DNA from 4 places in the Peribacillus sp. SIMBA_075 genome. Region 4 is predicted to be linked to each of the others. Evidence: riboswitches for the same ligand, from Rfam matches in the RefSeq annotation. Region 4 holds a riboswitch; each other region holds the start of a gene.
What was found. A riboswitch is a leader RNA that binds a small molecule or an ion and turns the genes downstream of it on or off. The one in region 4 is predicted to bind S-adenosylmethionine.
Positions count from the first base shown of each region.

Region 1: another riboswitch for S-adenosylmethionine. It lies ahead of SB775_RS16715 (5-methyltetrahydropteroyltriglutamate--homocysteine S-methyltransferase); the one in region 4 lies ahead of mtnK (S-methyl-5-thioribose kinase).
Region 2: another riboswitch for S-adenosylmethionine. It lies ahead of SB775_RS13030 (Na+/H+ antiporter NhaC family protein); the one in region 4 lies ahead of mtnK (S-methyl-5-thioribose kinase).
Region 3: another riboswitch for S-adenosylmethionine. It lies ahead of SB775_RS09765 (sugar ABC transporter substrate-binding protein); the one in region 4 lies ahead of mtnK (S-methyl-5-thioribose kinase).

Region 1 covers NZ_JAWRYN010000023.1:40,807-48,828, reverse strand. The annotation lists gene glpK (glycerol kinase GlpK) at 1-880, opposite strand, end outside; gene SB775_RS16730 (MIP/aquaporin family protein) at 905-1,729, opposite strand; gene SB775_RS16725 (glycerol-3-phosphate responsive antiterminator) at 1,967-2,509, opposite strand; gene SB775_RS16720 (hypothetical protein) at 2,664-3,092, opposite strand; SAM riboswitch class I at 3,268-3,369, shown strand; gene SB775_RS16715 (5-methyltetrahydropteroyltriglutamate--homocysteine S-methyltransferase) at 3,617-4,720, shown strand; gene SB775_RS16710 (ArsR/SmtB family transcription factor) at 4,932-5,234, shown strand; gene SB775_RS16705 (MFS transporter) at 5,390-6,565, shown strand; gene SB775_RS16700 (hypothetical protein) at 6,668-7,192, opposite strand; gene SB775_RS16695 (amino acid permease) at 7,514-8,022, opposite strand, start outside.
Region 2 covers NZ_JAWRYN010000014.1:99,443-107,464, forward strand. The annotation lists gene ggt (gamma-glutamyltransferase) at 1-1,297, shown strand, start outside; gene SB775_RS13005 (LysR family transcriptional regulator) at 1,472-2,362, opposite strand; gene hutG (formimidoylglutamase) at 2,486-3,442, shown strand; gene gltS (sodium/glutamate symporter) at 3,472-4,677, shown strand; gene SB775_RS13020 (hypothetical protein) at 4,958-5,113, shown strand; gene SB775_RS13025 (SOS response-associated peptidase) at 5,174-5,845, shown strand; SAM riboswitch class I at 6,169-6,276, shown strand; gene SB775_RS13030 (Na+/H+ antiporter NhaC family protein) at 6,469-7,785, shown strand.
Region 3 covers NZ_JAWRYN010000009.1:82,605-90,626, reverse strand. The annotation lists gene SB775_RS09785 (hypothetical protein) at 1-428, opposite strand, end outside; gene SB775_RS09780 (hydrolase) at 616-972, shown strand; gene SB775_RS09775 (ABC transporter permease) at 1,517-2,521, opposite strand; gene SB775_RS09770 (sugar ABC transporter ATP-binding protein) at 2,523-4,025, opposite strand; gene SB775_RS09765 (sugar ABC transporter substrate-binding protein) at 4,082-5,194, opposite strand; SAM riboswitch class I at 5,311-5,416, opposite strand; gene SB775_RS09760 (GTPase domain-containing protein) at 5,514-8,022, opposite strand, start outside.
Region 4 covers NZ_JAWRYN010000005.1:146,476-154,497, forward strand. The annotation lists gene SB775_RS06545 (pyridoxal phosphate-dependent aminotransferase) at 1-455, opposite strand, end outside; gene SB775_RS06550 (carbon-nitrogen family hydrolase) at 555-1,337, shown strand; SAM riboswitch class I at 1,409-1,563, shown strand; gene mtnK (S-methyl-5-thioribose kinase) at 1,641-2,843, shown strand; gene mtnA (S-methyl-5-thioribose-1-phosphate isomerase) at 2,858-3,904, shown strand; gene SB775_RS06565 (LCP family protein) at 4,081-4,968, opposite strand; gene SB775_RS06570 (lmo1851 family serine protease) at 5,077-6,534, opposite strand; gene deoD (purine-nucleoside phosphorylase) at 6,829-7,533, opposite strand; gene SB775_RS06580 (YozD family protein) at 7,776-7,946, opposite strand.

The DNA.
Region 1 (8,022 bases), on a different contig from region 4:
TCAATCCCCAAGCAAGTGTCGTCAATAGTCCGTGTTCGGAACTGACAGCCTTGGCTCCCGTATTCATAAGCATGAAACAACCTGTTCCATACGTATTTTTTGCCATTCCTTCATTAAAACAAGCTTGGCCAAATAATGCCGCTTGTTGGTCACCGGCTGCTCCTGCGATTGGAATCGACTGGCCGAAGAAATGATATTCAATCGTATGGGCATACACTTCGGAAGAAGGTCTAACCTCTGGCAGCATCGACTTCGGCACAGTCAATATCTCCAGCAGTTCTTCATCCCACTTCAGTTCATGGATATTGTACATCAATGTCCGGGATGCATTGGAATAGTCCGTTACGTGTGCTTTGCCTCCTGAAAGCTTCCAGATCAGCCAAGTATCGATGGTGCCGAATAACAGCTTGCCTTCATCTGCCCTTTGTCGTGCCCCTTCCACATTATCGAGGATCCATTTCACTTTCGTTCCGGAAAAATAAGCATCTATCAACAATCCCGTTTTATCCCGGAATAGATCATTAAGTCCCTTCTCCTTCAAATCATCACAGATTTCACTTGTTTGCCTTGACTGCCATACAATCGCATTATAAACAGGGGTACCTGTTTCCTTATCCCAAACGACTGCCGTTTCACGTTGATTGGTGATCCCGATCCCGGCAATTTGCTCTGGCTTTACACCTGATTCCGATAGTACACCAGCAATTACCGCTAAAATTGATCCCCAAATCTCATTGGCGTTATGCTCTACCCAGCCCGGCTTAGGAAAATGCTGTGTGAATTCCTTTTGAGATGAATGGACAATCTCGCCTTTTTCGTTAAACAAAATCGCCCGTGAACTCGTTGTTCCTTGATCCAATGATAAGATATATTTTTCCATACTGTGTTTCCCCCCTTTTTTAATTTAACTAGCCATGTTGCTAATTTCTAACTCACTTGATTGCTTTTTTCCAAAAGTATATGCTAACACCAATATTATCAGACTTGCTCCTAAAACAGCCCAAAAGGCTGTCGTCAATTCACCTAAAAAGACCGCTTTATAGAAGACAGCTCCAAGTGCTCCACCGACAATCGGACCAACAACCGGAATCCAAGCATAGCCCCAATTTGATTTTCCCTTACCCGGTATTGGCAGCAGGAAGTGAGCAATACGAGGTCCAAGGTCACGGGCAGGGTTTATGGCATAGCCTGTCGTTCCTCCTAGCGACATCCCGATGACAACAATCAATAAACCGACAGCAAATGGGTTCAGACCTTCTGTAAACTCGCCGGCTCCAATAAACAATAAGCCAAGAACAAGGATGAACGTGCCAATCATTTCACTTAATAGATTTGAAAAAGTATGTGGGATAGCCGGTGAGGTTGAAAACACACCAAGCTTTGTACCTGGATCCTCCGTAGCTTTCCAGTGTGGTAAATAATGCAGGAATACAAGAGTCGCACCTATAATTGCCCCTATCATTTGGGCCATGATGTACCCTGGCACATCAGCCCAAGGAAAATCTCCATTGATAGCTAACGCTACTGTAACAGCCGGGTTTAAATGCGCCCCGCTTATGGAACCCACTGCAAAAACACCCATTGTAACAGCCAGTCCCCATGCAATCGTGATAACGATCCAGCCGGCATCTTTTGCATAAGAACCCTTTAAGGATGAACCAGCCCCAATACCTGCTCCGAATAAAACTAAAATCATCGTGCCTACCACTTCTCCCCAAAATGGAGTCATGAATAAAACCCCTCCCCTGATAAATTTTTAAACCATGCCAACAAATAAAAGGAGATCCACAGCAGAACTATCTTCATAAAATAAATTATGAATAGATCTGTTGTGAATCTCCTAGTCTCCGTCACATATATTAACTTATAATTTACAATATACTAGTTTGTGAAAACGCTGTCAATTATTTGGCGAGGAATTATTCTATTTTTCTGTAATTTTTTTCAACTTCCTCGTTCGACCCCATTAAACGATATCCCATAATTCAGTTTTGGAAGTGGTGATTGCCGACGCTCCAGCATCAAGGGCGTTCAGGACTTCATCTGAAGTACGTATGAGGCCGCCTGCAAAAATCGGTGTCTGCAATCGTTCCTTCACCTCTTTTATCATCCATGGCATGGCGCCTGGCAAAACTTCGATATAGTCCGGCTTGGTTTTCTGCACCAGCTTATAACTTTTCTCCAGCGCATGTGAATCTATTAAAAAGATTCGCTGGATGGCAATGACCCCCTTTTGCTTCGCCTTCAATATAACGTTTGATTTAGTTGAAATCAGCCCATATGGATTATATTCCTGACAAATGAATTCTGTCGCGTACTCATCACTTCTTATGCCATGGATCAAATCGACATGATAAATCATTTTCTTATTATGCTGCTTTGCCATCATACTTACGTTTTTCAATTGTGATATATGCAAATCAAGAAACACACCTATTTCATAGGAACTTTCTAAAAATCTTTCGAAATCCTTCATGCTTGCCGAAGCAGGCAAAATCTTCTGGTCCATTATTTCCCTCCTTATCTCCTGGAAAACTATAAGTAATTTAGTATATTTTATAGAGCTTGATTTATCAAACACATTGTGAGGTATGGCATTTCAACCTACCCTTACACTAACATACCTGGCATCCCCTTTAAATATTGTGGCTAAAAACGATCCATCATATTGAAAGTTTCATTTTCAATGCACCTTCGACGAGTTCATACGATTTAATTGTGCCAACGGGGATTTTTCTCACGATGTTCCAAGCATTAACATTCATTTTGATCTTTCTATTTTCGAATTCAAAAAATGGCGGTTTGTTAAATATCCTTCGGTTAATGAAGTTCCTGTCAATTGGTTCCATTTCCACTAATTCAAATGAAATCGTTCTTTTTTCCACGTGAACCGGTTTTAATGTAATCCGGAAAGCTACGTTTTTCTTTAACATCATTTTTTTCACTTCCGTCGTTCCGGAAAGCACTATATGCTTTGGCGTAATCTCGACTTTAATATCCTGACCATATGATTTCATTCTTAAGATTTTCTCTATCATGGCTTCAGTTACCGTTATCGGTAAGCCATTTTTGAATGGACTGAATGTACTCATCCTTGCATTCCCCTCCTGCCGCTCATATGAAACGTCGGTTATAGCATATGCCGGGTTCCCTGATGTAGTTAACATTTCAACCCATATTAATAATCGGTATATTCGAAATCTTCCACCTTCATTACTTGACCTTTATAAAAACTACCTGTATAGTCTTAATTAATTTAATAGACAACTCTTATCCAGAGAGGTGGAGGGACTGGCCCTTTGATGCCTCAGCAACAGACTGATCATGTACTGTGCTAATTCCAGAAGTGTAGAAACTTGAAGATAAGAAGAGTATATAGCTTTGCTGCCAACACCTCTTCTTATTTTTAAGAAGAGGTGTTTTATTTTTAGGCTCTTTTCGTAAAGATTGTTGTTTTTAAAACGAAAGGTTGATTGGAGCGGAAGTGCGAGACTCCTGCGGGAGCAGCGGGACAGGCGAGCATCTGGAGGGGAAATCAACCACAACTCACTACCTGGTAAATAGCAACAAAGTACGTGAAAACAGCCTATTTTTAAAAGGAAAGAAGGAATGCAACATGTCAATCACATTAACGAAGGCACCATTCAGGGCCGATCACGTCGGAAGTTTATTAAGACCAGAACGTTTACATATTGCCAGAAAGCAACTTAAGAAAGGTACCATTTCAGCAGAGCGGCTTCGTGAAGTTGAAACCGAAGAAATCAATCGGATTGTCGAAAAACAAATTGAAGTTGGATTGGAGGCCGTGACGGATGGTGAGTTCAGACGAACATGGTGGCACTTTGACTTCCTCGAACATTTAAATGGCATCGAGGGATATGTGACTGAAAAAGGTCTCACATTCGATGGTGTGGAAACAGAGAGATATAACGTTCGCAATACCGGGAAGGTTTCATTCAATCCTGAACATCCCTTCATTCGCGATTTCATTGAATTGAACAAAATCGTGAACGGACGCGCCGTTGCCAAGCAAACCATTCCCAGTCCGAATCAATTATTTGCTGTAGGCATTCATAATGAAGACATCTACCCTGATATTGAAGACTATGCTAATGATATCATCAAAGCGTATCAGCATGCTTTGAAGGCTTTTTATGAAGCAGGTGTACGTTATCTTCAATTGGATGATGTATATATTGCCAGACTTTCAGCTCCAGATTTCCAGTTCAAAGATGGAAAATATACGAGGGAACAGTTAATCGATCTTGCACTTCGCGTAATTAATGGCGCATTGGAAGGCAAACCAGAAGACCTTGTCGTCACTACACACCTATGTCGTGGGAACTACCAGTCGACTTGGGCGTTTGAAGGAAGCTATGCCCGTATCGCCCCAACTTTATTGGCAAAAGAATCAGTGGATGGATTTTTCTTGGAATATGATGATCAACGCTCAGGAGATTTCAAGCCATTGGAATACATTCCAAATGGCGGTGCACGGGTCGTACTGGGTGTCGTCACTTCAAAAAATGGAGAAATCGAAGACAAGGAAGCTGTTAAGGCACGCATTGAAGAAGCCTCGCACTTCGTTCCTCTCGAACAATTATGCTTAAGTCCGCAATGCGGCTTCGCCTCCACCCATCACGGTAACAAGCTGACCGAAGAACAGCAATGGGAAAAGCTGAAATTCGTCGTTGATGTAGCAAAAGAAGTATGGAAATGATTTTTTAGCGGAGACTTTAATTCTGATTTACAGGATTTGAACAACCTAATCGGCCCGCACTGATATGGGAGCCGATTAGGTTCTTGCAATAATACATTTCCATTCCTTTAATGACTCTTTAGATAACGGTATCAAGTTTTGCTATTTATGAAACTAACGATGAATGATAAAACCATTTGACATATCGATAATTCTCGATATAATGAAATGTATGAAAACAATCGAGATATTTAAAGCATTATCCAATGAATCCAGGTTGCAAATCTTACAATGGCTCAAGGCGCCTGAACTCCACTTCACCCCTCATGAGGGAATAGACATGAAGGAAACCGGCGTTTGCGTAAGTCAGATTACGGAAAAATTAAACATGACCCAGTCCACGGCCTCTCAATACCTCTCGATCCTTCTTAGAGCAGGATTGATTAAAACGGAGCGGATAGGAAAGTTTACGTATTACAAACGAGATGAAGAGGCGATCTCAAAAATTACTGATTTCTTGAAAGAAGAAGTATGAAAATGAGCCTGATCCGTACCTTAGAGGGTTGGGTTCATTTTTCTCTCTAACATTTTGATATTTCGCGATATGTTTATTTTTTTATTCATACATATTAACATATTACGATATGTCTTCATATAAATTAATAATCATTAATGAGGAGTGAATCTATTTTGCTTAATACATGGAAAATTTACATGTTAGCGATCATCAGTTTTTTAGTAGGAACATCCGAATTCATCATATCCGGAATTTTGGATAAGATTGCGGATTCTCTTGGAGTGACCATTGCTGCCGCAGGACAGCTCATTACAATTTTCTCCCTTGTCTACGCAATCGGTACACCCATTCTCATGGCTTTGACAGCAAGTTTAGACAGACGAAGATTAATGTTGTATTCCCTTGGACTATTCGTAGTGGCCAATCTGCTTGCCTTTCTATTACCAGGCTTTGGACCTTTTCTATTTGCACGCATAATCATGGCACTTGGTGCAGGATTGGTTGTAGTCACCGCTCTGAATATTGCCGCTAAGCTTGCTCCGCCAGATAAACAAGCAAGTTCTATTGCGACAGTTGTCATGGGGTTTACAGCTTCCCTTATCATTGGCGTACCTCTCGGAAGAATCATGGCAGATGCATTCGGGTGGAAATCCGTCTTTGGCGGAATCGCCCTATTCGGCCTGATTGCCATGATCGTTTTATTCTTTACCATTCCTCCTACCAAAGGGGATAAACCAATACCACTTCTCCAGCAGCTGGCCCTTCTTAAAAAAAGGAAAGTTGCCCTTGGATTATCGATAACCTTCTTCTGGCTTGGCGGATACTCGATAGCTTATACCTATCTATCCCCTTACCTGCTATCCGTATCAGGGATAAGTGACTCTCTACTTAGCACGGCCTTGCTTATATTCGGTATCGCAAGCTTGATCGGATCAAAGTTTGGCGGTTATAGTACGGATCGATGGGGTGTATCATTTACACTAATTGGCGGTATGGCGCTGCATATTATGATGATCATCATGTTATCCATCGTTACGAATTCATTGATGGGCGTTTTGATAATCCTTACATTATGGTCGTTCGCAGCATGGTCATCAGGGCCGACACAGCAATATCATTTAGCGACCCTTGAACCTGAATCATCAGGAGTCATGCTCGGTCTGAATCAGTCGATGATGCAATTGGCCATGGCGGCAGGTGCTGGAATTGGCGGTGTTGCTGTAGAACAAGTATCCCTTGCATCCATAACCTGGATCGGTGCAACAGGGGTTGCCATTGCCATGGTCATAGTTCTGGTCCTTTCAAGTTCATCGTCAAGCAGTAAAATAGCACAATCCATAAAATCCTAGACCGTTATATAAACATTCATCATAAGGCTAGATTTTAGCCTTATGATAAATCCTAAAGCTGAAAGCAAACAAAAAAGGAACGGTCACTAGCACGTCCCCTTTTTACTTGCAGCTATCATCATCATCCATTTTCTTCACAAATATATCATCCGTCACCCTATCTTCCAGCTTGTTCCTCAAGGCCAATTCCGCAGCCTTCCCATCACTAGGCGACCCGTCCGCGAAATACATCGGAAACAAGGAGAAAAACATAATATAGAAAGAAAAATAGATGAATTGATACCAGATCACCGAGCTGTCCAGGATATTCTGATACACTAAGCTATATATGATCAACATGCTGACTAAATTAAAGATAGCCCCCCCTAAATATATCAGCGTATTCGTCAATCGATTATCATGTTTTAATCCCTTGAACTCGCAAGTCCCATTCCAAAAATAATATTTCCTCACCTCTATGTTCCGAAAGGCGAAAAGTTTATTACCACAACCGATCAAGATCTTCTTTTCTGATCCCCCAAAGATCGTAACAAAGAAAATATGCCCGCTCAAATGTATCAGCGTAACGATTGGCATGATCAAAAAAAAGGAAAATAGAAATTTAATGATATCAGAGAGACCAAACATGTTTAAGCAACCCTCCTTACCAGTGCAATTTTCTTGAACGTCCTTTTAAAAGGATGTTACTCTGATACCCTGCCCACACTAGTTATAACTAGTAAATTTTCACAGAAGGTATGTGTGGATTTCCATAATGATAAGAGAACAATTTCTTCATCCACCAACTTAAATTTGACTGTTTCCAATCAGACCGGACTCCTACTTAATTCGTCCTATCTCCGTTTAATTCGTCCTAGCTCCTATTTTTCGGCCTTTAATATGAGCCTATTGATAAACAAATAAAAGCCGGACAATTGAATTGTCCGGCTGATTTTACTTTACGCTTGTTCATTCATATTTTTTGTCAAAGTCAAATTCTACTTCATCAAGTTTAACGAATTTAGTTTTTCTTACCAGTTTATAGCCAAGCCAAAGGCCAAGGAAAAGCGGGATTCCCAGGTATGCAGCTATAACACTGCCCCAATCAATCTGGTCTGAGAAAAATGCTTGGATATTTTGGGACAGGATGACGATCATGCCAATTAAAATGGCGAAGATTGGCCCTATCGGGAACCATAATGCCTTATATGGAAGCTTCTCCAAAGAATTGCCTTGACCGATGAATGCTTTGCGGAAACGGTAATGGCTGATGGAAATGCCGAGCCAAAAGATAAATCCTGTTATTCCAATCGCATTCATTAACCAAATATACACTTTACCATCACCGAATACGGAAGCTAAAAAGGCTAGCATTCCGATTGAGCACGTCAAAATCATTCCTGCAACCGGTACGCCGCGTTTATTAAGTTTTGCAAAAATGCGCGGTGCTTGTCCATCTTTTGCCATTGAATATAACA
Region 2 (8,022 bases), on a different contig from region 4:
CTATGTGGTGAAAGAGAGAGAACCAATTAGATCGGAATATAGGGGCTTTGAATTGGTGGGTGCAGCTTCACCAAGTTCAGGCAGTTTGACGATCCAACAAATCCTGAAGCTTATGGAAGGATACGATGTACAAAAGATGGGGGCTAACTCCCCTGAGTATCTTCATTATCTAACGGAAGCCATGCATCTCGCATATGCCGATCGAGCTGCCTATATGGCAGATGAAGATTTTTATGATGTACCTACTAAAGGACTATTGGATGAAGATTATATAAAAGAAAGAAGAAAACTCATTAATCCAAATAGATCAACAGTTGATGTCAAAGCAGGCGATCCATGGAAGTATGAGGGCAAAGAACCGACTTCAATGAAGAACGTTAAGGAAGAGCAGACCCCGATCGGACAAACGACTCACTTTTCTGTAATGGATAAGTGGGGAAATATGGTTGCTTATACGACTACAATCGAGCAAGTATTCGGATCGGGTATCATGGTACCTGATTATGGATTCATGCTTAATAATGAAATGACGGATTTTGATGCCACACCGGGGGGCGTTAACCAGGTGGAACCAAGAAAAAGACCAAGAAGCAGTATGTCCCCGACCTTCGTATTAAAAGATGGCAATCCCTTCATGGCCATTGGTTCACCAGGCGGAGCGACGATAATAGCATCGGTATCTGAAACGATTATGAATGTGCTTGATCATCATATGCGAATTCAAGATGCCATACTAGCTCCACGTATTTATTCTGCTGGTTATCCTACAGTTAGATGGGAACCGGGAATTGAACAAAATACAAGGCTGGAGTTAATGGCAAAAGGCCATGTTTATGAAGAAAAACCCCAACATATCGGTAATGTGCAAGCTGTCATTTTTGATTATGAAACAGGGAAAATGTATGGAGGAGCCGACAATACGAGAGAAGGAACTGTTCAAGGAGTGTATGATGTTTCCTATAAAGCTAAAAAGCCAAAAGAAATAAAAGAAGAAAAGAAAGGACCGTTTACCTTAAAGGTGAATGGAGCCGTTTATCCCTATACTGCTGAACAAATGAAACTGATAGATGAAAAACCCTATATCCAATCAGACAAATTGCTACTTGGATTGGGTGTAATTGGAGCAGGTGACTTAGGAACATATGAACCAGATAAAAAATCGTATTTACCGGTGTTAAAAGTAGCGAAATCGTTAGGATATAAAACAAAATGGAACGAAACAGACAAAGAGGCACTATTGGAAAAAGATCCAGCGGATTTTGAAGATCCCGACGATGATGGTAGCGTCACGAATTGATTTCATCCTGACTAATATAACCAGTCCAGACAGGGATTCCTTTAAAAAGATGTAAGAAGGATATTGGAAGTGAAACGGTCCAGACTAATGATATTCCCCTTGTGCATTGTGCAGAAAGGGGAATATTTTTTTGTGCATTTTTTCAGTGAAGATTTGCTTTTTTAGTTAGTCGATTCAATCACTCTCATTAAAAAAGCGATGTATCTCCTCAACTAATTTACATACCGCAGGTGACAGATATCGATCTTTCAAGTATGCCAGGTATACAGTCCTTTCCAAAAAATTAGATTCTATTGCACGGATTGAAGTATCGGTTGTTGTAACGGATTTTACATAGCTTTCCGGTAAAATTGTAACACCAAGTCCTTCTTCCACCAAACTGCAAGCTGTTTCAAGTCTTTCTATTTCGTAAATAATATTGGGAAGTGCCTTTTCATGCTTGAATGCTTTTAAGATATCATCTCTTGTTTGAAATCCAGTTGTACTAATGATCAATTCTTTCTTTGCAAGGTCTTGGAAAGTGATAGACTCTTTTTCGTTTAATTCATCATCTTTATGGACCAAAAGCACGAATTTTTCATTGTATAGGGGTGCAGATATGATTTTCTCATGGTTAATTGGCTGGTTCGTGATGGTGAAATGAACATTAAACCGATTTAACGATTCGATAACCTTTTCTTCCCCCAATATTTCCCTGACTTTGAAATGGATATTAGGATAATTGATTTTAAAATTCCTGATTATCTTCGGGAACCAGATTTTGAATGATTCGATGGAACCTATAGATATTGTTCCACTTCCAACATGCTTCATCTCCTCAAGTTCCACTTGAAAATTATTGAATCTTCTTAACAAATCCACAGATCTCGTATAAAAAATCCCCCCTGCTTCCGTAAGCTCAAGTCCCCTTGTATTACGTTCCAAAAGCTGAAAACTAACTTCTTTTTCTAATTTCATTATGGCATTACTTAAGGAAGGTTGAGATATATGCAGTATTTTAGCAGCTTTAGAGTAATTCTTTTCCTGGACAACGGTAGTGAAATAACGTAGTTGGCGAAGATCCATATATTCTCCTTTCTATAGTTTAAAACTATAGATATATTAAAATTTTGTATTGGTAATTATATATTATCTCAATTATAATTTTTAAAAAAGATATTTCAGAATTTTTTTAATAAAGGAGAAATTATGTATAATAAACCGATTTTAGATTATTGGAATGGAAGGATTGATTCCCATTCTGAAATGGACAGCTTCAGGTACCACCAAAGAGTGCGTTTGTCACCGATTTCGGAATTAAACACCTCTCCCAAAGCATCCAGAACCTTTGGAATGATTGGCTTCAAATGTGATGAAGGCGTCAAAAGAAATAAAGGCAGGATTGGTGCTGCAGAGGGTCCTGATCATATAAGGCAGTCCTTGGCGAAATTACCATGTCATTTATCCTCCCAAACCGAACTGGTGGATGCTGGAAATGTAATCTGTGAAGGTTCAGAGATGGAGGATGCCCAAGCTCAACTGGGATCAGCTGTTGCCCAGATATTGGAGAGTAAAGCGATTCCTATCATACTTGGCGGAGGACATGAAACCCTTTATGGTCATTATCTTGGGATAAGGAAATACGTTGGACCAAAGGCTAGATTGGGGATTATTAATATTGATGCTCACTTTGATATGAGGCCTTATGAAAAAGAAAGTTCATCAGGAACGATGTTTAAACAGATTTTGGACGAAGATCAAAGTTGTGGATATTTATGTGTCGGAATTCAGAAACAGGGAAATACGAAGGCCCTGTTTAAAACTGCTGAGAGGAGTAAGGTCGACTACATATTGGAAGAAGATTTGTCATTGAACGAAATGAATGAAACCAAGCAGCGGATAAATGAATTCGTTAAAAAAAATGACTTCATCATTCTTACATTATGTACTGACGTTATTGATTCAGCCTACGCACCAGGGGTAAGTGCACCCTCTCCATTTGGACTGAATCCGAAATTGGTCCGTGCCATTATTAGGCATGTCGTATCAAACGAAAAGATCCTCTCCTTTGATATCGCGGAAGTGAATCCTTCGTTGGACGAAAATAATAAAACCGTTACATTGGCAGCACATTTAATAAATGAGGTATTGCTGCATTTTAAATAATAAATTATACATCTGGGGGCAGACATACGATGAATCTGGAATTAAATCAAATCACAACTTTATTTCTCGCCGTATCACTGCTTTTGGCGGGTGGACTGTTAATTGGGAAGATTCCCATCCTTAAAAGGTTTTGCATACCGGCTCCAGTAGTGGGAGGATTATTGTTCGCGATACTTGTGACAATCTTCAGACAGGCTGGATTGATCAATTTAACATTGGATACTACTTTACAAAGCCTTTTCATGCTTACTTTCTTTACAACTGTAGGGTTAGGGGCAAGCTTTAAACTTGTTAAGCTAGGTGGGAAACTGCTCGTCATTTACTGGCTGGCTTGCGGCGCCCTGGCTCTTTTTCAGAGTATGATAGGAGTTTCACTTGCAACCGTACTTGATTTAGAGCCTTTATTAGGAGTAGTAATGGGCCCCATCTCGATGGAAGGAGGCCATGGGGCAGCTACTGCATTTGGCGGGACAATTGAAGATCTTGGGGTTAGTTCCGCTTTATCCATTGGACTTGCAGCAGCAACCTTTGGCTTGGTTGCAGGCGGGTTAGCTGGTGGTCCATCCGTTAAATATTTAATCACTAAGTATAAATTACAGCCATCCGAAGCGGATATTGATGATGAAGTGGCAGCAGCCGTGGAAGCGAACGGAGATTCACCCAAGGGGATCAACGCCCAAAACTTCATGATCCAGATTCTGATCATAACATTCTGTATGGCAGCAGGTTCTTACTTAGGAGAGCTTTTCTCGAGTTCAACCGGTTTTGTTTTGCCAAGCTATGTAGGAGCAATGTTTGTAGCGGTTATCGTTAGAAATATTCTTGATGGTTTTAAAAGAGAAGCTGTGGATATGAAAAGCATCGATCTAATCGGAGACGTAACATTGGGGATTTTTCTTTCTATGGCCTTAATGAGCATAAAACTATGGGAAGTGGCCGATTTGGCATTGCCGATGCTTCTAATTGTTTTCGTCCAGGTATTTTTCATAGTACTTCTTGGTACATTGGTATTATTCAGATTACTAGGTAAGAATTATGATGCAGCTGTCATGGTTGGTGGCTTTATCGGACATGGATTAGGGGCAACTCCCAACGCAATGGCTAATATGTCTGCCATTACAGGTCAATTTGGTCCTTCGAGAAGGGCATTTCTTATCGTACCGATCGTAGGGGCATTCCTCATCGACCTTTTTGCTATCCCTATTATCATTACCAGTATAAATTTGTTGAAGTGAAAAACCTTCTGACCAGACTGTCTTTGATTTCATTCATGGACAGTCTTTTTTATCTATAAGTTATTTTGAATGCAAATGGAAGATTACAAGCTTCCTTTACTATGAAATGAGGGTCTCGGATTGCTTCGGGTGATTAATCTTAAGGGTAATCAAGTTTAATGGAGCCACTGTATAGGCTCCTCATTAGTGGATTAACCACGACTCTGCTTAAGGTCAATAATGATACTTGTAGGTTTTTGGTTTATAATAACAACCATCTAGCATTATGAGGGGGGATCCTATGAATGAATATAATGTAACGGTCAGGAATGGCAGTACATTAATTTTGTCGGAAATCATTAAAGCTGAAGATGAAAGAGAGGTCCTTGGAACACTTTTGATTTCCAGCGAATTATTCAATCAACCATTTACCGACATCAGGATTTTAGAACGCTGATTTGTACCTGCCCGTTCCATTTGTTACACTGTAATAAATCTTAAAACGGTAGGCGATATTATGTGCGGACGTTTCACCCTTTTCACTGACATTGAAGAAATAAAAGACCGGTTCGATATTCAAGGATCATTTGATGAAGAATACCAATTCAGTTACAATATTGCACCTTCCCACTCCGTGCTATCCGTCATTAATGACGGGACTAGGAATCGACTTGGATATCTTCGGTGGGGACTCATTCCTTTTTGGGCAAAAGATGAAAAAGTGGGCTACAAAATGATCAATGCCAGAGCGGAATCCATTGCTGAGAAGGCAAGCTTCAAGAATGCGTATAAGAAGAAACGATGCTTGATAATCGCTGATTCCTTTTATGAGTGGAAGAAGGGACCCGAGCGAAAAATACCCATGCGAATAAAGCTTAAGAATCATGCTCCATTTGGTATGGCCGGTCTCTGGGAATCTTGGAAATCTCCAGAGGGCATCAACATTTATTCGTGCTCAGTTATAACGACCGTTCCTAATGAGCTAATGACCAGCATTCATGATCGTATGCCTGTCATCCTAAAACCTGAAGATGAAAAAGATTGGTTGAATCCATCCATTAATGATCCTGCATATCTGCAGCAGTATTTAAAATCATTCGATCCTGAACAGATGGAAGCATTTGAGGTATCGACTGATGTGAACTCAACTAAAAATAATTCACCTAACCTGATACAACAAATTTGCTGAGAGGTCCTTTCTTTAGACCTCTTTTTATTTTAAGTTCCTTCCTGATAAAAGACAGGATTTGGATCATAGTATAACAAGTACATCATTATTGAAAAAACCTTATTTACTGCACATGTAAAAGGCCCTTTATTATATTAAGGTCCACATGTGAAATTCTTTAAAACTAAACCTTGCGAAAATACATAAAATGCTGTACTCTTATATTTGCTTTTCAATATGGCTTTCGATGTCACTTTCACAAACTCAGATGGTTTCGGCGAGTTTCCAGTCTGGTACTTTTCTGGTGGATATCGTAATATTTGATAAATTATATAATGTAGATCTTCTTATCAAGAGAGACGGAGGGACTGGCCCGAAGATGTCTCGGCAGCAGACTTAATAGGAGTGCTGTGCCAAATCCAGCAGGCTAATTTTTGCCTGAAAGATAAGGGGGGCGTTTTTTATAAATTAAAAGACCTCTTCTTGTTGTTTAAAGGAAGAGGTCTTTTTTTATGCCGACAGTTTTAAAGCTGTTGATTCCATTAGTGGGCATATCAGGTTATTATTAGCGTTATTTGCAAAAACTGTTAAAAGAATAAGGGCTGTGACACATGTCATGCGAAAAATAAAAAGAGGTGTTCATCATGAGTGCAAACAATAAAGGGAATCCCTGGGCATTGATCCCATTTGTCGTTTTTTTAATTTTATTTATTGGCTCCGGAATCATCACTAAAGATTTTTATTCATTTCCGGTGATTGTAGCGATTTCTATCGCATCAGCAGCTGCATTGGCAATGAATCGGAAAGAGACTTTCAATCAAAAGGTTGAAATCTTCTGTAAAGGTGCCGGGGACTCCAATATTATGTTAATGGTTATCATTTTCCTTTTGGCTGGCGCTTTTTCCAAGGTTGCAAATGGCATGGGGGCAGTTGAATCAACAGTGAATCTTGCCTTAGCTGTTTTTCCGCAAAATCTATTAATGGTAGGGATTTTCATTATTGCTTGTTTTATTTCTTTATCTATGGGGACAAGCATGGGAACGATTGTTGCCCTAGCACCTATTGGGGTTGGAATTAGTGAGCAAACAGATATTTCGCTTGCCCTTTCAATGGCGGCCGTTATTGGTGGTGCGATGTTTGGTGATAATCTATCCTTCATTTCGGATACGACAATCGCTGCAGTTCGAACACAGGGAACGAAAATGAAGGATAAGTTTAAAGTGAATTTTTTCATCGTTTTACCTGCGGCCATCATCACATGTGCCATCCTAGGAATTTTAACGATGGGTGAACAAGCCGACATTTCCCAACATGCTTATAATTGGGTGAAGATCCTTCCATATCTTTGTGTATTGATCACTGCATTGGCAGGAGTCAATGTGTTCCTGGTCCTTTCCATCGGAATTGTATTTGCCGGAATTATCGGCTTGGCTGATGGAAGTTATCAACCGTTGGGTGTCATTCAAAAGGTTGGGGAAGGTATGGCGGGAATGTATGAAATCTCCTTCCTTGCCATTTTAATTGCAGGTATGGTAGCTGTAATCAAACATAATGGTGGCATCGATTATTTACTCCACCTTGTGACCCGAAATAGCAAATCAAAAAAAGGAGCGGAATTCAGCATTGCCGGGCTTGTTGGTTTGACGAACCTTTCAACGGCAAATAACACGATTTCGATTATCATTGCCGGGCCACTTGCCAAAAATATTGCCGAGAAGTATGGGATTGATCCACGTAAATCGGCGAGCTTGCTTGACGTTTTTGCCTGTTGCATCCAAGGGTTGATTCCATATGGGGCACAGCTCCTTGTTGCAGCAGGGGTAGCAAAGATTTCCCCTATAAGCATCTTGCCATATTCTTATTACCCAATACTTATTGGGATTTGTGGAATTATTGCCATCTTGATTGGTTTTCCACGGTTTCAGGCGGGAAATGATGAAGCGAAGAAACGTACTTCTTAAAATGAGAATAATTTTGAAACAACACCCTGAATCATTGGATTCAGGGTGTTGTTATGACTATTACCATAAAATTGCCGTTTGGCAACGAGATGCGACCAAAAATATTTTGGTATGAAAAAAGATATTTATGAATAAGGTTATTAGTTTAAACTAATAAAAATAAGCCTGAACCATTTATTCTGGTTCAGGCTTATTTTCGTGCGCCCGGCATGGGTGCAATCTATAGGGTGGAAGTCC
Region 3 (8,022 bases), on a different contig from region 4:
AATTCGGATCCAATGGTCCCTTCTTTACTTGCTTCCTCCATCGGTTCCACTTCGTCATTCCCCTCTACGGTTTCTATAGTGGCTGGGCCTGATACCGGATGCATTTCCGCCGCCTTTAAAACCATTAGTTTACCTTCCTGGTATTTTGCCTTATATGTGGCTGCTTCTTGAAAATCTCTTTGGGCCGAATCAAAATCCTGTTCGTCGTATTTCTTCATTCCACTCGCCAGAAAACCTGAAAGATCCATTAATTCTCTTACTTCCGGTGTTTTTGCTTCTTTATAAGCTAATTCAAATGCCTCGTGGGCTTCTAAATAATTTTCCTCATTCAACTGACTTTTCCCCAAATCCATATTGGAATCATAATTCCTTGTTACGCAGCCTGAAGCAATCAACATCAAAAAAATAACCATGAATGTTCTCTTCACTACATCACTCCTCACTTTTCCAAAGATACTCCCCCATATTATTCTATACATCCATCTTAAACCCTTTGATAAGAAATCCGATACCTCTATTTCCTATCATTTTCATTAAGGAAATGTTGACTTTTATGATTATCTTTTTACAAAAAGTGGTACAGAAAGATAAACGGTTGAAAGGATGATGAGTAGAATGAGGCAGGACAAACAGACCTATCATGTCGATTTGGTCAGCGGCGACGTACTCGGACAAAAACTTGAAGAGAACCCGAGCTTCACTGTACACGTAACTGATGAGGAACTGGCAGAATTGAAACAATGCTTGGAGGAACACCGGACAGATGACCTGGAGGCATATGCCCGTTCACATGTCCCCTACCTTCTCTATCATCATGACCGGGCAAATGATAAATACGATGCAGCCATGAAAAAGCTTTATGCCCTCATATATAAATTTGGCGATGAAACGGCACGAAACCATATCGAAGAAATCGGCATATTGAAAGACAACAAATTCGAGGGAAAAGAAGAAGTGCAAAAGTTCAAATAACCAATAGGAACAGAACCTGAAATTTAAAGGTTCTGTTTTTTTGAAAATCAGTTGGTGTTATCCCTTAACAATATTATGATGGTGTTCTGAATAAAAATCTGGAGGTCTATCATATAAGTTTTTATTTGGGGCGAGTATCTTTGCTTAGCATTTTTCTGGACGTTTTATTTCAGCCTTTTCTAAAAGAAGCATTCTGACCATCAGCTGGGGAGCCGCTGCACCCAATTTCTCAACCCTCAGCAACTAGCATCATTTGCGGTTATCGAACTAGCTCCGCCTTCTTTTATAATTGCTTTTGGCGACTTTATTATAAGAGGTGATAAAGTAAAATGAAGACGATACATAAACGAAATTCTTATCTCGATTACCCCGCCCTTTAGGTGCCAACGAAAAAATCCTGTTCATATCCAACAGGATTTTTATCAATCTTTATTCAAAATTCAAAATTACAGGATTCTTGCAAGAAGAATCTAATAAGGACAATGTCTACCCCTTATCCTAAATGGGAAACGGCCTCTTAATAATTTAAGGTGATAGATTCATTTTAGTGTTTTTGTTTATAATAAGTTACCGCGAGCGCAAGGGCCAGCACTGTTCCTTTGACGATATCCATAGCATAATACGGAACGGACATCATGATCAAACCATTTTGAAGGATTCCGATCAGGACTGCACCGACAAAGGTTCCAAAGGCATTCGGTTTTCCCGCTCCTAAAACGGAGGAACCAATGAAGGCTGCTGCAACGGCATCCATTAAATAGGGGGACCCTGAATTGATTTCTGATGTCATGACCCTTGAAGCTAGGACAATCCCCCCGATTGCAGCTAATAGAGCTGAAAGCAGATAGGCAAGGATTTTGTATTTATTAACCGATATCCCGGAAAGTCTCGCCGCTTCCTTATTTCCCCCAATCATGTACATATAACGACCGTGCTTCGTATAAGTCAAAAAGATATGGGTCGCTATCACAATGACTGCCATGATCAGGATTATCCATGGTACTTGGCCAATTTTGGCGAAAAACGGGCTGATCAGTCCTGTTGCGAATGTCCCATCGGGCATGACCATATTTTGCGAAACCGTTGCCCCTTTTGTATAGGTAAGGGCAATTCCCTGGATAATGAACATCGTAGCCAATGTCATTAGCATGTCGGGAATTCTCAATTTAACGATCATGAATGAATTCAAAGCCCCTACGACAAGTGAGGCACCGATTGCAGCTAATATGGCGATGAATGTATCCTGTGAAAACCAGACAAACATTGATATGACTATGGCATTGGCCAATGATGCGACGGAGCCGACGGAAAGGTCGAACCCATTCACTGTCAAGGATATCGTTATGCCGATCGCAATGATGGTCACGATTGAGATAGAACGCAGGATGTTGATCAGATTAGTAGTTTGAATGAAAGATGGATTGGACACGGCAAAAATTCCAATTAGAATGACAATCGTTAATATTGTGCCGTATTTATAGAAAAATTCGAACAGGTCCACCTTTTTCTTCGCTTTCGCTGTCTGTGTAACAGAAATGGGTGTACTCATCCTAATTTCCTCCTGTTGAATAGAATAGTAGTTCTTCTTCATTCGTTTTGCTTGTTTCTAGTTCGATGACAGTGCTCCCGTCATATAACACGTATGTCCGGTTAGTAATGCCAATGATTTCGGAGAGCTCGGATGATGCATAAATGATCGCTTTCCCATCCCTCGCAAGCTTTGCAATCATTTCGAATATATCCTTCTTGGCTCCAACATCGACACCTTTCGTTGGTTCATCGAATATGTATACATCCGCATCGGCTATAAGCCATTTTCCAATGGCAACCTTTTGCTGGTTACCACCTGAAAGGTTTTCTACTTTCACCTCCCCGGAAGGAGTTTTTATGCCGAGACTTGCGATCATTTCCTTCGCTTTTTCCATTTCCGCCTTACGATCCACAAAACTGAATGTCTTGCAGAATTTGCCGATACTGGCTGCAGTCAAGTTCGCCGATACTGATTCCTGAACAAGGACCCCTTCTTTCCTGCGTTCCTCAGGTATAAGTGCCAGACCGCTTTTTACTGCTTGGTGCGGTGATTTCAAAGAAAGCTTTCGGCCATTTAGGATGATTTCACCTGCTGTAATCGAAGTATGACCGAAAAGGCTTTTACACAACTCCGTTTTCCCAGACCCGACCAACCCTGCCAAGCCGATTATCTCCCCTGCTTTAATATGCAGACTGACATTTTTAACTTTCTCTGTATCTGACAATCCCTTCACTTCCAGAATAACGTCGCCAATCGAAGAATTCACTTCAGGGAACTGTTCATCCATGGTTTTCCCTAGCATATTCTCTATCACTTCGTTACAGGTGATGTCTTCCATCTTTCGACAAGTGACAAGCTCCCCATTCCTCATGATCGTAATTTCCTCACAGATTTCAAAAATCTCAGGCAGACGATGTGAAATGAAAATGACTCCAACACCTTTTTGCTTTAATTCATTTACAATTCGAAAAAGTTCTGTCGTTTCTATATGACTTAACGGAGCAGTTGGTTCGTCGAGAATCAGGAATTTGCATTCTGTCGAAACGGCTCTTGCTATCAGGACCATCTGTTTTTCAGCCAAGGTAAGGTCTCTTACCAGCTTTTTCGAAGGGACACGAATTTTCATATCTTCAAGAATTAAAGAGGCTTGGTTGTGCAGCTCTTTCCATTGAACTATCTGTTTTTTTCCCATGTTTTGGACCATATCATTCAACATTATATTTTCCCCAACGGTTAAATAAGGGATGAGGGCCGTATCTACTTCCTGATAAACTATTTGAATACCCTGTTCCTGCGCCGCTTTGGGCGAGCGGATATTCTGCTTTATCCCATCAATAAAAATGTCACCTGAATAATGAACATGGGCTCCCGATAAAACCTTCATTAACGTCGATTTCCCTGCTCCGTTTGCACCGACCAATGCGTGGGTTGCCCCTGATTGTATAGAAAAGTCAACTTCACTAAGCGCCTTCACTCCTGGAAATTCAATCGAGATTTTCTTCATTTCTAGTTGCGTGCCCATGTCCATTCCCCCTTATTGAACAGACACTCCCTTCACTTGCAAGAGAGTGTCCCCTTTTACTTTTTATAATGAGCTTTCAAAACTTTCATCCAATCTTCTTCAAATTCCGTTGATACACCCCATCCTTCGACAATACCAGACAGATTTGCCATGTTAACGGCTTCTTTTGAGGCTTGGATTTGCTTTTGTGAAATAAGTGAAGCCTCTAAGTCATAGGTTTGCGGTGTTTTTTCGCCCGCTAATTTTTTTGCCAATATCCTCATATTCACTGCACCAATCAACTTGGGATCGACGGCTGCCGTGTAGGACCATGAGCTAGCGGCCGATTGGATTTCCTGAAGATCTGCATTCGATACATCAATTCCGTATATCTTCACTTCATCGCGGCCCGCTTCTTTAATCGCCCGGGCGGCACCGATAGCGAAGGCATCCCATGTTGCGAAAATGGCATCCAATTTACCTTTTGGGTATTTATTCAGCATTGCGGCTACTGCATTTTGTGTTTGAACCGAAGTATCTGCAGATGCCACTCCGAATCTTTCGACTTCCCTAATTCCAGGGTTTTCTTTTAATTTTTCCTGATAAACTGAATTTCTTCTCACCATTGGAGGAAAACCATCCACCCAAAGGTAAGCAATCGCCGCTTCACCTTTCTGTACTTTTATCAGTTTATCGAAAGCCAGTGTTGCCAGCGCTTCATCATCCTGTGAAGTTAATGTCACACCTTCTATTTTAGATAAATCGCTATTTGAATCGAATGTGACAACGCTTTTACCTGCATCAACCAACTTTTGAACGTCATTCACTGTTGCTGCATCATCACCATGGGAGATGATATAGCCGTCATAATCTTCCTGCAAAGCCTGCGCGATCGCATCATGGAATTTAGCCGTATCCCCATTGGCTGTATACGTATCCACTTGAAAGCCCATTGCTTCTCCTTCTTCCTTCGCTCCAGCAAGGTATTGGGCCGTATGATCATCACCGCCAATTTTACGGATCACTTTGATTTTGGCCCCTTCCCCATCAGCAAATCTTTCCGGTACATTTTCAAATGATACTTTTTCTTCTTTCTTCGATTCTGTGGAACTCTGTCCTGTAGAACAACCCGTTAAAAGCAACGCCGAAGCGATGGCTGAAACGAATATCCCTTTAATAGATCTTCCCATCTTGTTTCCCTCCACATTCTCCTATTATTCTTATCAGTTAAGTTGGTGTAAATCATAAAATAAAAACCTCTCTAGTAATAGAGAGGTTTAATCAGCTGTATTGCAGACTTATCCCTCTCTTATCTGTCAAAACATTTCTGTTTTGCAGGATTTAGCACCAATTCCTAATGGAACGGTTGCTGGGCATCTTAGGGCCAGTCCCTCCGCCACTCTTGATAAGAGAATATATCGTGTTACGTTTTTCGTAATTATCACTTTATAGGGATATAGTCGTAAAGTCAATAGTTTTTCGAATATTTGAAATGTTTCCTGCTACTTTTTATTTTCTTTGAAGCTGGGCTAGACGCTTTTTCTCAATTTTTTCAAGTCTCTCCAACTGACGTAGTTTCACTTCGAACACAGTGATCGGATCACGGTAAACTTCCGGATTTTCTTTCATATGCTCCAATGCAGCCTGGTAGTCTTTAATTTCAGTCTGCGTTTGCTCTATTGTTTTTTGAAGTAAGGCAAATGAGCTGCGATAGAAAAGTGAGATGTCCCGATCTAAAGATTTTTCAAACAATCCAAATTGGGTAAGGAAGCGTTCAGTGATCATTTCCGCAACATCCTGGTAATCTTCACTTTCCAAGTATTTCTTATAACGATTGTACATATTGGCTTTATTTTGCGGTATTGCCCCAAACAGCTTTCCTGCTCCTTTAAGCAGCAATTGTGATGGAGTCCTTCGCAAAAGGATATTAACGTCATCGATGCGGATACTGCTTGTCATCCTGTCGGCATCACGGCGCCAGTCATCCAATACCCTGAAGTCACCTGCCAGCATAATCCGTTCTTCTTTGTATAATTCATTGAATCCGGCACTCATCTCATCCATAAACTGTTGGCTTTGTGAGAACTCCATTTGGGAACTAGCAATCCAATCTTGAAGAGAACGGTAATATTGAGGCATGATCTTGTCAGAAATGAAGGCTTGAATCCGCTCATTCATTTCATGGTTCAACTGTATATGGACCTGACTGAAATCACTGCTTTCCGTTAACGATTTAGAGCAATCCCTCAGTAATTCAGGAATTTTAGAAGAAAGCTGACTTTTCACTTCATCCTTAAGCACACGGTACGACCTTATGATATTTTCACTTTTTTCTTTTTCTAAATCAGCCAGTTGATTGACCGCACCATTCAATTTGACTTCCATCTGTTCATTCCAAGAGATGGAATGCTCGCATTTCCGTTCATTGGCTGTCCGTTTTTCTAACAGATAAGATAAAGTTTTACGAATGAAAGCAAGGATTTTTTCAGACCTTCTTTCTTTCCAATTATCATCTTGATAATTCGATTGAAGGAATGCAGAAAGGTCATTCAACTGCTGCTTGCTGTCATAAAGTTTAGAGAAAGCGAACACTTTCGCATTCGGGAAATATGCATTCACTTTATCCCATGTTTCGTCTTCCATCCGGACCGCGACTTGATCACTGTATATCGTATCCATTTTATTTAATAAGAAATGAATCGGCAGTTTCGGAGCCATCATTTGAATTTCCAATAACAGGTCCCGTTCACTACCGGTGAAAGGCGCCCGGGCATCAAGAACGAACATCAGGCCATCACTGCCATGTAAATAGCCTTGGAAATCCGATTCCACGCTTTTTTCCCCATTGAACCCCGGTGTATCCAATAATCGCAGACGATTATTTCTAAGATAGTCACTAATAAGCGTCACATCGACAATAGTCCCGCGCTGGCGGCGTGTTTCATCCAATTCAGTTAGCTCCATGACAACCTTGCTATCTGTATCGGTAATTTCAAGGATTTCCAAATCATCCCCGTCTTTGACGCTGACTAGTGAAGAATGATCTTCGGCAGCGATGCTCTCGCCAACTATTGACTGTATAAAGGATGTCTTGCCATTTCCTGTACTTCCCACAAGAAGAAGATTGAAATTTCCGGTATCCTTAAGCCCCTCGACCATCCATTTAAGCTTATTGCCAACCCTTAAATCATTCTCTTCAGCCCATTGGATGATAGAATTGAACAGTTTCTCTCCCGCTTCCAGTCCGCCTCCCAATTTAGGCGATTTCGAAAGCAGGCTTTCTGCATCCTGAATGACCAGCGCATTAATCGTATCCGGGAAGATTTCATTCCAGGACAGCGCGGATGCCGCCGCAAACAGCGAAAGCTCCCCATCTGCGATTTTCAGCCAGTTTTCCAGCAACCTTGGCACGACAGGGCTTAAATCTTTGATTAGGTGCGTTCCTTCCAACAGGCCTGCATATGCATCCCTGTAATAGACGGAAAGCTCATCCCATACATCCCCTTGGTTTAATTCGATTGTATCTATCAAGTTATTAATCACTCTTAGCCATTCAAAATAAGAATCGGTATATTTATAATTTTTCCAGAGGGCAACCGTCACCTTTTCGAAACGCCCCTGGTCAAGTGTGTATAGCGAACCAAGGACAGTTGAAAAGTAGTCCGGATCCATCGATTGGGCAACCCCCTGCTGGATATACGTTTTCAGCACATCGAACCAGCCCATTGATTCTGTACGGATACTTTCATTCGCCGCTAATACCACCGCACTGTTCCAATCCTTTTGTTCTTCAAAAAAGGCTCGTGCGATTTCCGTGACATTCGGATAGTCAGGTTGAAACTCTACTGCTTCTTTCACGACTTTGGAAGCCAAATCATTTCTAGATTCAACTATGTAAAGGGAAAACAGTTGCAAAAGAACCTCCGTTTTCAAAACCGCTTCATTCGTATCGACGGATTTATAAATATCCTCTGCGGTTGAATACATTTCCAGTTCAAAATAAGCATCAGCGATGTTT
Region 4 (8,022 bases):
TTTTCTTCTGTCAAGGGCATGAATTCGGTTTTTGCCTGGGCTAACACTACACCTGAAAGATAATCCGGATAGCCGGGATCAGGAACCAGGATCGTATCACCTGGATTTAATAAACACTGCGGCAGTTCGACAAGACCTGCCTTTCCTCCAAAGAGAATCGCCACTTCACTATTTGGATCCAGCTTGACTCCATATTCACGTTCATAAAAGACGGCAGCGGCATCCTTTAAATATTGATGTCCCCGGAATGGTGAATATTTATGATTAATCGATCTTTCAGCGGCAGTCTGTAAACTTTTCACGATATGTTCAGGCGTCGGTTGATCAGGATTTCCCTGGCCTAAATTAATGACATCATGTCCTTGCGCCGTAATCGCATTGACTTTTGCGACAAGTGAGGCAAAAAACTGCTTTGGCAGGTCCTGAAGCTTTCCGGATTTTTCGAATTGCAACATTTATACACCTTCTCTGAAATTTCTTGAAATTCTAGTCACAAATGATATATGTTTATCATAGTCTTGTAAAGCATTTTTTACATGTGGGGGTTTTAAACGATGAAGTGGAAAATAGCTTGTATTCAAATGGATATAGCATTCGGGCAACCGGATATCAATTTTCAGGTTGCGGAACAATGGTTGGAAGAAGCAGCACGGTCAGAACCCGATATCGTCATTTTACCAGAGCTTTGGACAACTGGATACGACTTGACCAGGTTAAATGAGATTGCTGATCAAGAGGCGGAAAAAACGATTGAATTCCTTAAAACACAGGCAAGGAAACACGAGATTCACATCGTAGGCGGTTCCATTGCCAAAAAAACGAGCAAGGGTTTCTATAACACCATGATCATCATCAATAAGGATGGCAAACTCATTAAAGAGTATGATAAGCTTCACTTATTTCAATTGATGGATGAACATCGCTACCTGCAGCCAGGTGAAAAAGAAGGTTTATTCACTCTTGATGAAAAAATATGTGCTGGATTCATTTGTTATGACATCCGCTTCCCTGAATGGCAGCGAGCCCATGCTGTTCAAGGTGCCGAAGTTCTATTCGTAACCGCAGAATGGCCTAAGCCCAGACTCGATCACTGGAGAGCCTTATTGATTAGTCGTGCCATCGAGAACCAAGCCTATGTTGTAGCCGTTAATCGTTCAGGTTCGGATATCAATAATATATTTGCTGGTCATTCCTTGATTATTGATCCATGGGGAGTTATCGTAAGTGAAGCGGGAGAAGAAAACGAACTATTGACAGGCACCTTGGACTTCACTAAAGTTACGGAAGCACGTAACAAAATACCTGTATTCGAAGATCGCCGGCCGGACTTTTATTAATTTCCCCATTGACAAACTATTTAAAAAGTTGATATTATTTTCCCGAAGATTAAAATTTCAGAATACATATACTCTTATCAAGAGCAGGCTGAGGGATAAAGGCCCTATGAAGCCCAGCAACCGACTGTAATACCATTGTGAAATGGGGCGGATCCACCGCCGGATTATAAAATCCACAGAGCACGGTGCTAATTCCACCAGAATTCATTTTTCTGGGAGATGAGAGGTCCGAAGCCAAAACTTCTGCCTCTTTCTATATGAAAGAGGCTTTTTTATTCTTATTTTGAACCTGGAGGGAAAAAAATGACTCAAAACCATTCGAATTTCAAAAGATTGACAAACGAAACAGCTGTAACCTTTGCAAAAAAACTTGGGTTGATCAATGCGGATGCCAGTTTAAACTGTAAAGAAATCGGAGATGGTAACTTAAATTATGTTTTTCATATTACAGAAACTGATACAAAGAAAGGAATAATAATCAAACAGGCTGTCCCATATGCCAAGGTAATTGGCGAAAGCTGGCCGCTGACATTGAAAAGGGCTGCCATTGAAGCGAATGCACTTATTCATTTCAAAAGCTATTGCCCCGAATTCGTACCGCAAGTCTATTATTCGGATGAACAGCTTGCGATCACAGTCATGGAAGATTTATCGCACTTGAAAATCGTTAGAACAGGATTAATCGATGGTGATCCATATCCATTGCTTTCACAGCATATCGGTGAGTATGTAGCGAAGACGGCATTTTATACATCCGATTATCATTTAGAACCCTCTGCGAAAAAAGAAGTGGCCCGACACTTCACGAATCCGGAGCTTTGCAGAATCACTGAAGTCTACATTTTCACGGATCCTTTTTTCGAGGAGCTCCCCGGGGATTTCGAGGTGGAATTGACTGATGCCGCCAAAAGTATTTGGAATGATCAAGATGTGATACTTGAAGTCGCCAAGCTGAAACAAAGCTTTGAAACCGAGCAGGAATCCTTGCTTCATGGAGATTTACATACAGGAAGTATATTTGCAAGTGAAACTGAAACAAAGGTTATTGATGCAGAATTTGCTTTTTATGGACCAGTTGGTTTTGACCTAGGTCAATACACAGCCAACCTTCTTTTTCAGGCAGTCACACGTAATGGCCCTGGAAAGGAAGAGATTTTCACACACCTCCATCAATTTTGGAATACCTTTGAAGAAGCATATACTGAACTATGGAACACCCAAAATATAAGCCCATTCCGCAATGTGAAGGGTTATCTACCTTATTTACTGGCTAAATTCAAAAGGGATGCATTCGGTTTTGCCGGATGCGAACTGATTCGGCGAACCATCGGCCTTTCCCATGTTGCCGATCTAAATGTCATTGAAGATAAAGAATCTAGGATCGCTGCGAAAACGACAACATTGAAGATTGGTGCTTTTTTAATTAAAAAACGGGAAGAATTGGATGTTCCAGCTGTCATTGATGCGTTGAAAAACCATACACTTCCATTTTATTCAACCCTTTAAAAGGAGACCTGTACATGACGACACTAGCACCCTTACCATATTCAGTCCAATGGGATGATACCCATATTACATTATTAAATCAACAGGCCCTGCCTTCCTTAACTGAATTCATTGAACTTCATTCAGTTGATGATGTATACGACAGCATTTTGACATTAAAGGTACGCGGCGCCCCAGCTATCGGACTGACGGCAGCATTTGGCGTTGCACTTGGTGCCAAACAGGAAACAACCACTGAATTAGGGGAATTCAAGAAGAATGTAACGGGGCATATTGAAAAGCTCGCCTCTTCCAGGCCTACTGCGGTCAACCTTTTTTGGGCATTACGGAGGATGGAAAGCACCTTGCAAGCAGCACAAAGCATTTCAGCTGCCAAGGAAGCACTTGTAACGGAGGCCAAAGCCATCTTTACTGAGGATGAAGAAATGTGCAGGAAAATTGGGGAACATGGTTTATCCTTATTCGCTAAAGGTGATTCCATCCTAACGCATTGCAACGCTGGTGGGATTGCCACAGCCCGTTATGGAACAGCCTTGGCTCCATTCCACCTTGCAAAAGAAAGGGGCTTTCCGCTAAAAGTGTACGCTTGTGAAACCAGACCTGTCCTGCAAGGGGCGCGTTTGACTGCTTGGGAACTGATGCAATCAGGAGTTGACGTCACCTTAATATCTGATAATATGGCTGCACATACGATTCTTCAGAAACGGATCAATGGAATTATAGTTGGGGCCGACAGAATTGCGGCTAATGGTGATACAGCCAATAAAATCGGGACATTGGGATTGGCCATATTAGCTAGGCACTTTAGTATCCCTTTTTATGTGGCTGCTCCATCAAGCACATTCGACCTTTCTATCAAATCCGGCTCATCCATCCCGATCGAAGAACGGGATGAAGCGGAAATCACCTTCATTCAAGGTGTACGGATCGCTCCGGAAAACGTGAAGACATTCAATCCAGCCTTTGACGTTACACCAAATCAGCTAATTACCGGCATCATTACAGAAAACGGCATCATTGCATCTGATTTTGTAAAAAACATTCCGCATTTTGTTAAGTGATCCAGGTCATTTTATTGATATAAAAAGACGAGACGGATTTAAGTATCCCTCTCGTTTTTTAAAAGAAGATCAAATAGTAATATTCTTGCGAGGTCTATTATAAAATAATTTAAGTGATTTGAACAAATCACCTCTTTCGATTGATGTTTTCGATAACAAATGATGAATAGTTATTCTTATTTTGTAAAAAATTCTTGAAGTGCCTTCTTATTTTTAGTATAGTCCATTTCCAACACGGCTCCGGTATGGGGATATATTTCATCTTTATAGCTTCCTTCTACGGGGATCCTTAGAGTTTCAACGGTGTCCGGTTTATGGAAGACGGCTTCTGGACCCATTTCCATTATCGTTTTCACCCCAATATCAGTATTTAAATACGAAAGTCCTTGTTCGATTATACTAGGAAGGGCCGCTATCCCTTCGAAGGACGAGATTTGATTTATAAACGCTGATTTTAATTGAACCAATACTTCCTGTTGACGCTCTACCCTTCCAAAATCACTTTCATCGTCATGTCTAAAACGGACATATTTCAATATTTCCTCACCATGTAAAACATTTTTACCAACGCTTGCTTGAATGCTCATATCATCAATAATTTCCTGATCCACATCCACCACTACCCCCTCAGGGGCAAGCAAATCCACCATCTTCACAAATCCCTGAAAGTCAATTACTGCAACATGATCGACCTTGACATCAAGGTTTTCCTGAATGGTTTTCTTTAGCAGCTCCTTTCCACCATAATAATAAGCAGCATTTATTTTGTTATATGCTGATTTATCCCCAGGGATTTTCACATAACTATCACGCATAATGGAAGCCAGCTTTAGTTTTTCCTGCTCTGGAAAGTATTTTGCCAGTATAATCGCATCTGATCGAGATTTTTCCTCCCCGCGAGAATCAACACCAATTAACAGAAATGTTTTCACGCCTTCTTGGATCACTTCTTTGGTTATCTTTTTTTCCGTACCTGCATTTCCATTTTGTTTGGGTAAAGGCGCATAGGTGCAACCTGCCAGAATCCAGACCATTAGATATATGAACAGTACCTTTTCTTTCATTACCTCACCTCATCGGAAAATTAACCATATCTTTTACCTTATATTGGAATACTATTCATTGAACGACAAAAAAGCCTGCCATCGATAATCGCTGACAGGCTTTTCCATTTATTTGATTTCTTTCTTTAATACTTCAACCGCTTTTTTCACTTGTGTGTCGTTTTTTAGTATTTTTTCCCGTATGACCTGCATCAATTTCACGGTAGTATCATCTTTGATGGTACCAGTTTCTTTAATTTTTTGTTCCCTTTGGAACGCTTTTACCGCATTTGTAGTTGCTTCATCAAAGAATCCATCTATCTTACCAGGATCATGGCCTGCTACCTTCAGCATCTCTTCGGCTGCTTTCACTTCACTGGAGGAATCAGATGCTTTCAATTCCTTATCAGGCGAAATGTACGGAAGGCTGGCATAATCAGGAAGCTTCACAGTAATATCCGGCTTGATCCCTTTCTTATGAATCCAATTGCCTTCAGGAGTCAACCATTTGGCTGCCGTATATTTAAAGTTAGACCCATCATCAAAGTCTTGGGCAGTCTGCACAGTCCCTTTTCCAAATGATTTGACACCGATCAAAGGAATGTCCGCAGATTCACTGACAGCGGCCGCAACAATTTCAGAAGCGCTGGCACTGCCATCATCAATCAACACGACTACCGGTATCTTCAGCTCTCCATCATTCTTCGATTTATAGACTTCTTTTTTCCCGCTGCGATCCTCAACTTGAAGGACCACTTTCCCATTAGGTATGAACAGGCTTGCCATTTCTATTGCTTGGTCAAGAAGTCCCCCTGGGTTTCCTCGCAAATCCAATACCAGACCCTTCATATCCTTATTCGACATCTCTTCAAGTGACGTTTTCAGCTCTTGGACTGTATGTTCGGAAAAACTGGTCACTTGAATTTTTGCAACTCCATCATCAAGCATTTCCGCATAAACGGTTTCAATCGGAATTGTGTCACGTTTAATCGTGAGCTCAATCGGTTCCGGCTCACCAGCTCTTGAGATGGACAAATCCACTTTCGTCCCCTTTTTGCCCCTGATTTTCAGGACAGCTTCAGAAGAGCTTAGTCCTTCAACGCTTTTACCGTTCACACTCAAAATGATATCATTCGGTTTTACCCCTGCTTTTTCTGCGGGGGACCCTTTTATTGGTGAGACGACCATGATTTTTCCATCTTGCTCCTGAATCTCTGCACCGATTCCTTCAAAAGATGAAGAGATACTCTCATGGAAACTAGATGCTGCCTTTTTATCCATATATGCAGAGTAGGGGTCATCCAATGATTTAATCATTCCATTAATTGCCCCGTCAACCAGCTTGTCTTGATCAATCTTTTCATAGTAGTTACCCTTTATTGTATCGTATGTAGAATACAGCTTTTCAAATTCCGCATGTTTATCAGGTGCTAATGACTCTACTTTTTCATCTCCAAAGGTCAAGGCTATTGTAGTAATCCCTGCTGTTAGAAATATGACTAAGAAAATCCCCATAATGAACGTAAACTTCTTTATTTTAATGAATTTCCCTGCCTCTTTTGGCTGTTTTTGATTTTCTTCTTCCACTTAGCCTCACCACTTTCATTCTTCATGACGATATAAACGATTTCATTCTATTTTATCAGCTTTCATGCCAATCGAAAAATAATTGTTATCAAAAATAACAACTTATGATCATATGTATTTTTTTTAACCCTCAGTAAACGGTAAATCAAATGGAACACTTAGGACACCCAGGCAATTCCTGAATGAGCCCCGACATTACAAACATGCGGATACCAAGGAATGAATGAGCCTCTATCCAACTTTCATTATCCAGCATCACTTATTCCTGGTCACCCGCCGTAACACAGCCAATTATCAGTCTTGGATAGCTGCTTCCAATGCCACTTCAACCATTTCGTTAAAAGTTGACTGGCGCTCATCCGACGATGTTTCCTCACCGGTTAAGATGTGATCGGAAATGGTTAATACAGATAAAGCTTGACGGCCAAATTTAGCAGCAAGCGTGTATAAGGCTGCTGATTCCATTTCTATCGCAAGGATTTGGTATTTTGCCCATTTTTCCAATTCGCTATTATCGTTATAAAACTGATCGGCCGTAAATACATTGCCGACCTTCAATTGCAAGCCCTTAGCTGTACCCGCATCATAAGCTTTTCTTAGTAAATCGAAATCCGCGGTTGGGGCAAAGTCCACTCCTCCGAAAGTCATGCGGTTCATTTGGGAATCGGTGGAAGCACTCATCGCAAGGATTACATCCCTGACTTTTACATCTTTTTGAATGGCCCCTGCAGTTCCAACGCGAATCAGTTTCTGGACATTATAGCTGTTCATCAATTCATTCACGTAGATGGAAATGGATGGGACACCCATGCCTGTGCCTTGGACAGAAATTCGTTTCCCTTTATACGTTCCTGTATATCCAAACATGTTACGAACTTCATTGTAAAGTTTAGCATCCTCTAAAAATGTTTCAGCAATATATTTTGCACGCAACGGGTCCCCAGGAAGTAAGACCGTTTCCGCAATTTCATTTTCTTTTGCACCAATATGTACGCTCATACAACTATGTCCTCCTTAACTTGTGGTTGAAATGATATTCAAAAACTACTATACCATATCAGCCACAAGTTAGGAAAATTGAACCTTATCCTAGAGACTTAAAAGATAAGGAAAACTGGTAATCAAGAAAAGGATTTTGGCACCCTCTTCTAAAGAGCAAACAAAACGGCGGAGATCCGCCGTCTTTTTTTAATGGTTTTTAAAATTAAGGGAAAGGAAGCTGCTAACCGTCGTATGACAGGTTACTCATCGACTTCTTCGTCAATTATGCATTTTTCAAGAAGATACTCGAATGTGATGTCAGCAAGATCTTCAACTTCAGCTTCTGTTGGAAGATAGCCCCGTCTTATCAATTCTTGAAAAAAGAATTCCGCTATCTCTTCTGTATCAATAAAAACCTCAATTTCTCGCAAATCATCGCCCCCTTAATTAAAGGTCTATGAGTGTGTAGAGACAAATATTCCAGTAAGGCATTCCATTATGGAAAAT